Regions from separate parts of the Pseudomonas sp. GD03875 genome, predicted to be linked through region 1. Evidence: riboswitches for the same ligand, from Rfam matches in the RefSeq annotation. Region 1 holds a riboswitch; each other region holds the start of a gene.
What was found. A riboswitch is a leader RNA that binds a small molecule or an ion and turns the genes downstream of it on or off. The one in region 1 is predicted to bind cobalamin.
Positions count from the first base shown of each region.

Region 2: it holds a riboswitch for cobalamin, as region 1 does, so the genes downstream of both, N5D30_RS18530 (TonB-dependent receptor) here and cobG (precorrin-3B synthase) in region 1, are expected to answer to the same signal.
Region 3: it holds a riboswitch for cobalamin, as region 1 does, so the genes downstream of both, cobW (cobalamin biosynthesis protein CobW) here and cobG (precorrin-3B synthase) in region 1, are expected to answer to the same signal.

Region 1 covers NZ_JAOCCV010000005.1:45,618-48,883, reverse strand. Annotated here, with positions in the region: gene N5D30_RS05685 (cobalt-precorrin-6A reductase) at 1-136, opposite strand, end outside; gene cbiE (precorrin-6y C5,15-methyltransferase (decarboxylating) subunit CbiE) at 133-1,335, opposite strand; cobalamin riboswitch at 1,400-1,592, shown strand; gene cobG (precorrin-3B synthase) at 1,709-2,980, shown strand; gene N5D30_RS05670 (precorrin-8X methylmutase) at 2,977-3,266, shown strand, end outside.
Region 2 covers NZ_JAOCCV010000023.1:53,496-56,761, reverse strand. Annotated here, with positions in the region: gene N5D30_RS18540 (low specificity L-threonine aldolase) at 1-584, opposite strand, end outside; gene N5D30_RS18535 (DUF1127 domain-containing protein) at 955-1,170, shown strand; cobalamin riboswitch at 1,409-1,618, shown strand; gene N5D30_RS18530 (TonB-dependent receptor) at 1,765-3,266, shown strand, end outside.
Region 3 covers NZ_JAOCCV010000002.1:139,532-142,797, reverse strand. Annotated here, with positions in the region: gene N5D30_RS02115 (cobalamin biosynthesis protein) at 1-192, opposite strand, end outside; gene N5D30_RS02110 (CbtA family protein) at 197-913, opposite strand; gene N5D30_RS02105 (CbtB-domain containing protein) at 925-1,110, opposite strand; cobalamin riboswitch at 1,210-1,431, opposite strand; cobalamin riboswitch at 1,492-1,694, shown strand; gene cobW (cobalamin biosynthesis protein CobW) at 1,790-2,839, shown strand; gene cobN (cobaltochelatase subunit CobN) at 2,983-3,266, shown strand, end outside.

The sequences.
Region 1 (3,266 bases):
CGCCCACCCGCACCCGGCAGCCTAGGTCTTCCGGCACCTTGCCCAGCCCGGCCAGGCTGTACAGGTGCTCCGGCCCCAGGCGACGGGCCAGGCGCAGGGCGTCGCCGACGCCGCCGAGCAGCAGCACGCGGGTCACGGCTTGTGTACTTCCAGCAGGGTGATCGGCAGGGCGCTGCGCCAGGTGTCGAAGCCGCCCAGGGGCCGGGCCTGGGCCACGCTCAGGCGGATCAGTTCGCCACCGTGCCGTTCGCGGAAGGCCACAAGCGCGGCCTCGCTCTGCAGGGTCACGGCATTGGCGACCAGCCGGCCGCCGGGCTGGAGCGCCTGCCAGCATTGCTCCAGCACGCCGGGCACGGTCACGCCACCGCCGATGAAGATGGCGTCGGGCCGCTCCAGCCCTTCCAGCGCCTCCGGTACATGGCCGGCCAGCAGTTGCAGCTGCGGTACGCCGAGCGCGTCGCGGTTGTGCGCGATCAGCCCCTGGCGCCCTTCGTCCGCCTCGATGGCGATGGCCCGGCAGCTCGGGTGGCTGTGCAGCCACTCGATGCCGATCGAGCCGCAGCCGGCGCCCACGTCCCACAGCAGCTCGCCGGGGCGCGGCGCCAGGCGTGCCAGGGTGACGGCGCGTACGTCGCGCTTGGTCAGCTGGCCGTCGTGGCGGTAGGCCTCGTCGGGCAGGCCGACTGTCAGCGGCAACGGCCGGGTGCCGGCATCGGCGCGGCACTCGACGGCGAGCAGGTTGAGCGCGGCGGCTTGCTCCAGGCTCCATCCCTCGGCCAGGCCGTCGACGCGCCGCTCCAGCGGGCCGCCCAGGTGCTCCAGTACGCTCAGGCGGCTGGCGCCGAAGCCGCGTTCGCGCAGCAGGGCGGCGATGGCGGCGGGGCTGACGCCGTCGTTGCACAGGATCAGCAGGCGCCGGCCCGGGTGCAGGTGCGCGGCGATGGCGGCCAGCGGCCGCGCCACCACCGACAGCAGGGTCGTGTCCTGCAGCGGCCAGCCCAGCCGGGCGGCGGCCAGGGAACAGGAGGAGGGCGCCGGCAGCACCCGCATCTCGCCCTCGTCCAACTGCCGCGCCAGGCTGGCGCCGACGCCGAACAGCATGGGATCGCCGCTGGCCAGCACGCAGGTCGGTGTGCCGCGCCGCTGCAGCACCGGCGCCAGGCCGAAGGGGCTCGGCCAGGCCTCGCGCGGGGCGCGGATGCACGGGGGCAGCAGCTCCAGCTGGCGCGGGGCACCGACGATGCGCTCCGCCGCCAGCAGGGCGCGCCGTGCCGCCTTGCCCAGGCCGGCGTAGCCGTCCTCGCCTATGCCCACCACCGTCAGCCAGGCCGTCATGTGTGTCTCCTCGATGCCTTGCGGGGCGACGCGCGGGGCTTGGCCCGGCGTCGTGAAAAGCGGGCATAATAGCGCCTTCGTCGGTGCCCGGCCCCTCGGGGGTACGTGGGCCTAAGAGGGAACACGGTCGAGCCGTGGCTGCCCCCGCAACTGTAAGCAGCGAGTCGCTCCACACAGGCGCCACTGAGCAATCGGGAAGGCCGTGGGGCGACGAGGACCTGCCAGCCAGGAGACCTGCCGACGACGCTGTCGCGAGTGCCAACATCGGGCGGGGTGTACCGATGCCAAGGAGCCTTCCGGTTCCGCTGGTTCGGTCGCCGCGTCGTTCGTAGCCGGTGACCGCTTGCAGCCCGAATCTTCCCCTGTCGCCTTCGTGCCAAGGCCCTCCGCCTGTCCGGGCCTGTGGCGCATCGTGCCCGCGCGCGACGGTGGCATCTGTCGGGTCAAGCTGCCCGGCGGGCGGCTGACCGGCGAGCAGGCGCGCGCCGTGGCCGAGGTCGCGCGGCGTTGCGCCGGCGGCGTGCTGGAGCTGACCAACCGCAGCAACCTGCAGATTCGCGGTGTGCGCGAGGCCTGCCACGAACAGCTGGTGCGGCGCCTGCTCGACGCCGGCCTCGGCCCGCGCCACGCGGCGGCCGACGATGTGCGCAACCTGCTGATCAGCCCCGCCGCCGGCCGCGACCCGGCCGCCCACCTGGACACCCGGCCCCTGGCCGAACGACTGCTGGCGCTGCTGCAGGACACCCCCGCCTTCCACGGCCTGTCCGCCAAGTTCGCCCTGCAGCTGGACGGCGGCGAGGCCCTGGCCATGCTCGACCACCCCCACGACCTCTGGCTCGGCGCCTTGCCCGGCGGCACGCGGATGGCCTTCGGCCTGGCGGGGTGTCCGCGCCGTGGCGCGCTGGGCGTGGTCGAGCTGGAGCGGGTGCCGGCGCTGGTGGAGGCGCTGCTGAACCTGTTCCTCGAACTGGCCGGCGAGCGCACGCGCATGCGCCAGCTGCTGGCGGACATGCCGGTGGCAGACTTCCTCGCTCGCCTGCCGTTCGCCCTGCAAGACCCGCCGCCGACCTTCGCCCCCGTGGCGATGGACGGCGCGCCGCTGGGCATCCATGCCCAGGCCCAGCCAAACCGCGCGATGCTGCTGGCCGGCGCGCCGCTGGGGCGCCTGCACGCCGACCAGTTGCAGGCACTGGCCGACCTGACCGGAGCCGAGGGCAGCGACGAGCTGCGCCTGACGCCCTGGCAGGGCGTGCTGCTGCCGGATGTGGTGGTCGAGCGCCAGGCTGCCGTGGCCCGGGCCATGGCCGATATCGGCCTGGTGCTGGACGCCCGCGCGCCGCTGGCCCGCCTGCTCGCCTGCAGCGGCACCGCCGGCTGCGCCAGGGCCGAGGCGGACACCAAGGCCGACGCCCTGCGCCTGGCCGCGCGGCTGGGGGCGGACGGCCCGGCCCAGATGCACCTGTGCGGCTGCCCGCGCAGCTGCGCCGCCGCCCATGTTGCGCCCTACACCCTGCTGGCCCGCTCCGGCGGGCGCTATGACCTCTATCGACGCGAGCGGGACCAGGCCGGATTCGGCCGACTGCTGGCGTCGTCCCTCGACATCGACCAGGCCGGCGAACGCCTGGCCACAGGAACACCCGAATGATCGATTACATCCGCGACGGTCAGGAGATCTATCGCCAGTCCTTCGCCACCATCCGCGCCGAGGCCGACCTGAGCGCCATCCCGGCCGATCTGGAAAAGCTTGCCGTGCGCCTGATCCACGCCTGCGGCATGGTCGACGTGGTGCAGGACCTGCGCTTCTCGACCGGCGCCGGCGCGGCCGGTCGCGCGGCCCTGGCCGCCGGCGCGCCGATCCTCTGCGACGCGCGCATGGTGGCCGAGGGCATCACCCGCGCGCGCCTGCCGGCTGCCAACCCGGTGATCTGCAC
Region 2 (3,266 bases), on a different contig from region 1:
TTCCAGGTCAGCTCGGCCGGGCTGCAGCCGAGAAAGGCGCAGGCGTTGGAGAAGCGCGCGCCATCCATGTGCAGGTTGAGTCGCAGCGCCTTGCACGCCTCGCTGATGGCGGCGACCTCGTCGGGGCGGTACACGGTGCCCACCTCGGTGGCCTGGGTCAGGGTCACCACGCGCGGCTTCGGGTAGTGGATGTCCTGCCGCTTGAGCGCCACCTCGCGGATCGAGTCCGGGGTCAGCTTGCCGGCCAGGGTGCGCGCGGTGAGCAGCTTGGAGCCGTTGGAGAAGAATTCCGGCGCGCCGCACTCGTCGGTCTCGACGTGGGCGGTCTCGGAGCAGATCACGCTGTGGTAGCTCTGGCACAGGGAGGAGAGGGCCAGGGAGTTGGCCGCGGTGCCGTTGAAGGCGAAGAACACCTCGCAGTCGGTCTCGAACAGCTGGCGGAAGCGGTCCGCGGCACGGGCCGTCCAGCTGTCCTCGCCATAGGCGCGCTCGTGGCCGCGGTTGGCCTCGGCCATGGCGGCCCAGGCCTCGGGGCAGATGCCCGAATAGTTGTCGCTGGCGAATTGCTGGGTATGGTCGGTCATGGTGTGTGCTTCCTGGCAGGGCAGTCGCTCAACTGTACGCCAGCGCCGTGGCGTCCGGCAGCGACAGTCGAGCGATTTGGGGCAATAACAGATACGACTTCAAAAGAGGCCAGCGAAAAACTGTACCGGCATCTATTTCTCGCCGGAACGGCCATGGCCGGTCGAAATTCGTGCAGGTTCTGAAACGGCAGGACTTTCCACTTATGACCAGTACAGTTGCAGCCATAGAAGCAGAACAGTTACAAAGCCGCCTAACTAATAGCCCTGCAATTTAGCCCAGCTGTGTCTATAAAATCGACTATCCAGTCAGGAAAATATGCTTCCAGTAGGACACCCTCTAACCCCGCGCGAAGCGGAAGGAAGCACCACCATGGAACGCATACTCGGTTCCGACCTCATGTTCCAACAACAGAGCCCGGCCAGCGGCGGCAACCTGCCCCTGCGCGTCCTGGGCACCCTGCTGCTCTGGCAGCGCCGCATCAGCAGCCGCCGCGAACTCGCCCGCCTGGACGAGCGCCTGCTGGCCGATGCCGGCATCAGCACCTACGACCGCGCCATCGAGATCGACAAGCCGTTCTGGCGCTGAACCGCGACACCCGCCGTCACCAAGGGAAGCCGAGCGCTTCCCTTTTTTATGCCCGCTTCGTAGGGTGCGCCGCGCGCACCAGCAAGCCTCCGCAGGGCTCGGTGCGCACGGCGCACTCCACGCAACAAATTGGCACACAGCCCTTGAGTGCCACGGATCGCCCCGCCCGCTCGGTTTCTCGGGGACTGACAACTCTCGCCACGCCCACCGCGACTTGACCCGCCGCCGGCACGCTGGTCTCATGCGCGCCGATCCAGGTGTCTCGCGCCGCCGCGCGCGAAGTTAAACGGGAAGCCGGTAATGCTCCGCCCCTCGGCGAGCCAGTCCGGCGCTGCCCCCGCAACGGTATGCGAGCCGGGTGTTCACTCTGCCACTGTGCTTCGGCATGGGAAGGCGAACGCCCCAAGTCTCGCAAGCCCGGAGACCGGCCTGGACCCTTGTTGGCAAACCCGCGGTGGGCGGGCGTAACCGATGGTCCGCCCGCACGGGAGGCCCTTGTCTGCGCGCGCCTGCGAAACCCGTTTCGAGGCGATCACCTTGGCTCTTTCCCGTTCATCCCTGTTCCGCCGTGCGCCGCTGGCGACCGGCATCCTCCTGTGCGGCCTCGCCGCGCCCCTGGCGGCGCAGCCCCTGGGCCTGGACACCCTGACCATCAGCGCGCCCTCGGTGGAATCCACCGCCGTGGCGGAAATGGCCCGCTACGGCAGCCACCTGAACATTATCGAGCGCGAGCAGATCGAACGCGCCGGCCCCAGCGCCGACCTGTCCCGCGTCCTGCAGATGTACATCCCCGGCCTGTACGTGGCGCCAAAGAACGGCCCGTTCGACACCGGCACCTTCTCCCTGCTCGGCGGCCGCAACGACGACACCCTGATCCTGCTGGACGGCGTGCGCCTGAACAACCGCCTGTACGGCGGCATCTATCTGGACACCCTGCCGACCACCGCGGTGGAGCGCATCGAGGTGCTCAAGGGCGGCCAGGGCATCCTGTTCGGCACCCAGGCGGTGTCCGGCGTCATCAACATCGTCACCCGGCGTCCGCAGAGCCGCGACGCCAGCGGCGAGGTCAACCTCGGCCTGGACAGCTTCAAGGGCCGCAACGGCGACGCGCGGGTGGAGAGGGTGCTCGCCAACGGCTTCGGCGACCTGGGCCTGCTCGGCTACGCCAGCCGCCACCGCTCGCAGGGCTACCAGCCCTACCGCGACCGCGACATGACCGCCACCGTCAGCGACGAGCGCCGCTCCTACGACGTGACCACCCTGGGCGGCAAGGCGATCCAGGCCTTCGGCGAGGACGCGCGGCTGGAGCTGTTCTACCAGTACAGCGAGGCCGACCTGGACTTCGCCCGCCCCACCTCCAACCGCAGCACCACCAACGACCGCGTCCACCAGATCGCCACGGCCACCTTCCAGCAGCGCCTGAGCGACGACTTCAGCTGGTTCGCCAAGACCCACATCAACGACTGGGACACCCGCTACACGCGGATCTACAACCTGCAGGGCGGCGGCACCCGTACGCTCAACCGCAACGACTACTGGGGCTTCACCGACTGGGGCGCGCAGATCGAGGGCAAGGCCATCCTGGCCGGCGGCCACGAACTGGTATTCGGCAACGACAACCAGTGGTTCGAGGGCCAGGACGACGTGCTGATCATCGACAACAACGAGGCCGAGGCCCACGCCTTCTACGCCCAGCTGCGCCCGCGGATCGACGCGCTACCGGACTGGCACCCCAGCCTGGGCGTGCGCCGCGAGAAGATGTCCGGCGGCGAAGGCGCCACCGTGTGGATGCTCACCTCGCTGTACGACCTGAACGAGCAGTGGAAGCTGCGCGGCCAGTTCGGCACCGCCTTCAAGCTGCCCAATGCCGAGCAGCTCTACGTCAACGAGCCCGGCTCGGAGATGGGCAACCCCGACCTCAAGCCGGAACGCAGCCGCAACGCCGAACTGGGCCTGGACTTCGACGGCGGCCCGCTGACCGCCAGCGCCACCCTGTTCCGCCGCGACATCACCGACCTGATCAGCCTGCACGGCGAGCAATGGGTCAACGGCGACGGCGAGATCGAGGTGCGCGGCCTCGAAGTCGACGCCCAGTG
Region 3 (3,266 bases), on a different contig from region 1:
GTGGAAGTCCAGCGGCAGGCCGAGGTCATGTGCCAATTGCACCAGTCCGGCCTCACCGCGCTTGTGCTCGCTGGTGGCCAGACCATCCAGCGCGCCCAGCGGCAGCGCGAGCTGCCGCAGGGTCCGTTCCAGCAGTTCGCGCAACTCGGCCGCCGTGCAGCCGCGACGGCAGCCGAGGCCGGCGATGGTCACCGGCTCAGGCGTCCCGACGGGCGCCACGGCCGAAGAACCAGGCCGCGGCCAGGCCGAGGGCGGCCCAGAACACCGCGTTGGTCAGCAGCGAGGCCAGGATGAACTCGCGCTCCAGGGCGGCCGGCGCCAGGCTCTCGTGCACCTCCGGGTGCGGCGCGCCGATCAGGTGCGGCACGGCCAGCAGCACCAGGCCGACGACGCGCAACGCCCAGTTGCGGCCGAAGGCGATCAGGCCCAGGCCGGCTGCGGTGGCGACGGCGGTGCCGATCCACCAGTACTGGCGCAGCAGCAGGTCGGCGGCGGCGGTGCCCGGCAGCTCCGGCGGCAGGCCGGCGGACGGCGCCAGGCTGAACACGGCGAAGCCGCCCAGGCCCCACAGCAAGCCCTGCCAGGTGCGGTTCGGCGCACGCAGGGTGAACAGGCCGGCCAGCATCAGGGCGAAGCCGACGGCCACCACCAGGTTGCTGAGGCCGGTGGATAGGGTGCGCTGCCAGCCATCCTCGGGCGCCCAGGCTTCCTCGCCATGACTGTGGCCGGCGGCCTCGTCGTGTGCGTGGGCGACGGCCTGCTCGCCGTGGCTGTGCTCGGCCACCGGCTCGGCGGTCTCGAAGGTTTCCGCCTGGAGAATCAGAGGGGTGACCCACAGGCTCTGCAGCAGGGTCAGGACGATGGCGGCCAGCAGGCCGGAGAAGCCCGCGGTCTGGGCGATGCGCTTGATCATGGCGGGCGGTCTCAGTGGCAGGGGAAGGCGGCGCTGTGGCGGGTATCATGGGCGGCGTTGTGCATCGCCTCGATGTGCGAGAAGCCGGCGAAGAAGATCAGCAGCGCGCCGAGCAGGCAGCTGCCGACGGCGATGGTCAGGCGCTTGGACAACGGGAGCGAAACGGAATCGGAGGACGACAGCGTGCGGCTGGACATGATGAGCACCTTCCAGGGGTTGACGGACCGGTAGAAGGAACGCAGCACGAGTACGGCCACGGGGGCCACGAGCCGGCGTACGCCCGCCCACCGCGGGTTGCCAAACTAAGGGATTCAGGCCGGTCTCCGGGCTTGCGACGCCTTTGCAGGAACCGGGTCGGCCTTCCCATGCGCTCGGCACAGTGGCGTGGTTGACCCGTCGATCGCTTACCGTTGCGGGGGCAGCGCCGGACTCGCCTCCCCTGGTCTGGAGAGTGCCCACCGGCTTCCCGTTTCACCTCGCGCACGGCGGCGAGAGGCACCTGAAACAGCCTTTCTAGAACATCACGAAGCTCCACCCAGCGTCAACCGCGCGGTTGACCGCATCCCAGGCACTGCGTAGCCTTGCGCCATTTCCGAGGTTCTTCTTCGCCATCCGAAGAAGCTAAGAGGGAACAGGGTCTTTCAAGCCCTGGCTGCCCCCGCAACTGTGAACGGACGAGACTCCCCGACAGACCACTGCCAACCGGCGGGAAGGTGGGGAAGCGCGGCAACGCTGCCGCACGCCGTAAGCCAGGAGACCTGCCTCGCAAACGTTTCGACAACCGGGCGGGGTGATCCGGTGGTGTTCGGCCCTCGCTCGTCCGCGCGTGCCCCGCCCTGCCCGTCCGTCCATTCCACGACGTCCCCGGGGCTCTCCATGCAATCGCTCGCCAAACTTCCCGTCACCATCGTCACCGGCTTCCTCGGCGCCGGCAAAACCACCCTGCTGCGCCACCTGCTGGCCAACGCCGGCGGCCGCCGCATCGCGGTGATCGTCAACGAATTCGGTGAGTTGGGCATCGACGGCGCCATCCTCAAGCAGTGCGCCATCGGTTGCAGAGAGGAAGAAGCCAACGGCCGCGTCTACGAACTGGCCAACGGCTGCCTGTGCTGCACCGTGCAGGAAGAGTTCTTCCCGGTGATGCGCGAGCTGGTGGCACGCCGCGGCGAGCTGGACCACATCCTGATCGAGACCAGCGGCCTGGCCCTGCCCAAGCCGCTGGTGCAGGCCTTCAACTGGCCGGAAATCCGCACCGCCTGCACCGTCGACGCGGTGATCACCGTGGTCGACAGCCCGGCCGTGGCCGCCGGCACCTTCGCCGCCTTCCCCGAGCAGGTGGACGCCCAGCGCAAGCAGGACCCGAACCTGGACCACGAATCACCACTGCACGAGCTGTTCGCCGATCAGCTCGCCAGCGCCGACCTGGTGGTGTTGAACAAGACCGACCTGCTCGACGCCGACGCCCTGGCCGCCGTGCGCGCCGAGGTGGCCGAGGAGCTGCCGCCATCGGTCAAGGTGATCGAGGCCCAGGGCGGCGACCTGCCGCTGAGCGTGCTGGTCGGCCTCAACTGCGAGACCGAGCTGCACATCGACGCCCGCCGTACCCACCACGACGAGGAAGACGAGGACCACGACCACGACGAGTTCGACTCCTTCGATGTGGTCCTGCCGGAAGCCGAGGAAGCGCGCCTGCTCGCCGCCCTCAAGGACGCCGTGGCCAAGCACGGCATCCTGCGCGTCAAGGGCTTCGCCGCCATCCCCGGCAAGGCCATGCGCCTGCTGGTACAGGGCGTCGGCCAGCGCTTCGACCGCCATTTCGACCGCGCCTGGGGCGCCGACGAAGCGCGGCAGAGTCGCCTGGTGCTGATCGGCCAGGAGTTGGACCGCGCTGCCATCGAGGCGGAGCTGAAGGCGGCGCTGGCGTGAGGAGAGCGAGCCGACTGCGGCTCCCTCACCCCCGGCCCCTCTCCCGAGGGGAGAGGGGAGAAAAGCTGCACCCGGCCCAACTCCCTCTCCTCCTGGGAGAGGGCTGGGGTGAGGCTCTCCCAGGCAACTCGGAGCCCTGACCCATGCACCTCCTGCGCGCCCAGGCCGGCGTCACTCTGCCGGCCGACAGCATCGCCGACCTCGGCCAGACCCCGGCCGAGCTGGTGATCCTCTGCACCGGCGACTCCCACCTGTCGCTGCTGGCCGAGGTAGCGCGCGAACTGCCCGAAGACTTCCCCAGCCTGCGCCTGGCCAGCCCGGCGCAGTTGCCCAATCACGCTTCCGTGGACTTCTACGTTGAGGAAGTGCTTCACCACGCCAAAGTCATCCTGATCTCGGTGCACGGCGGCGTCAGCTACTGGCGCTA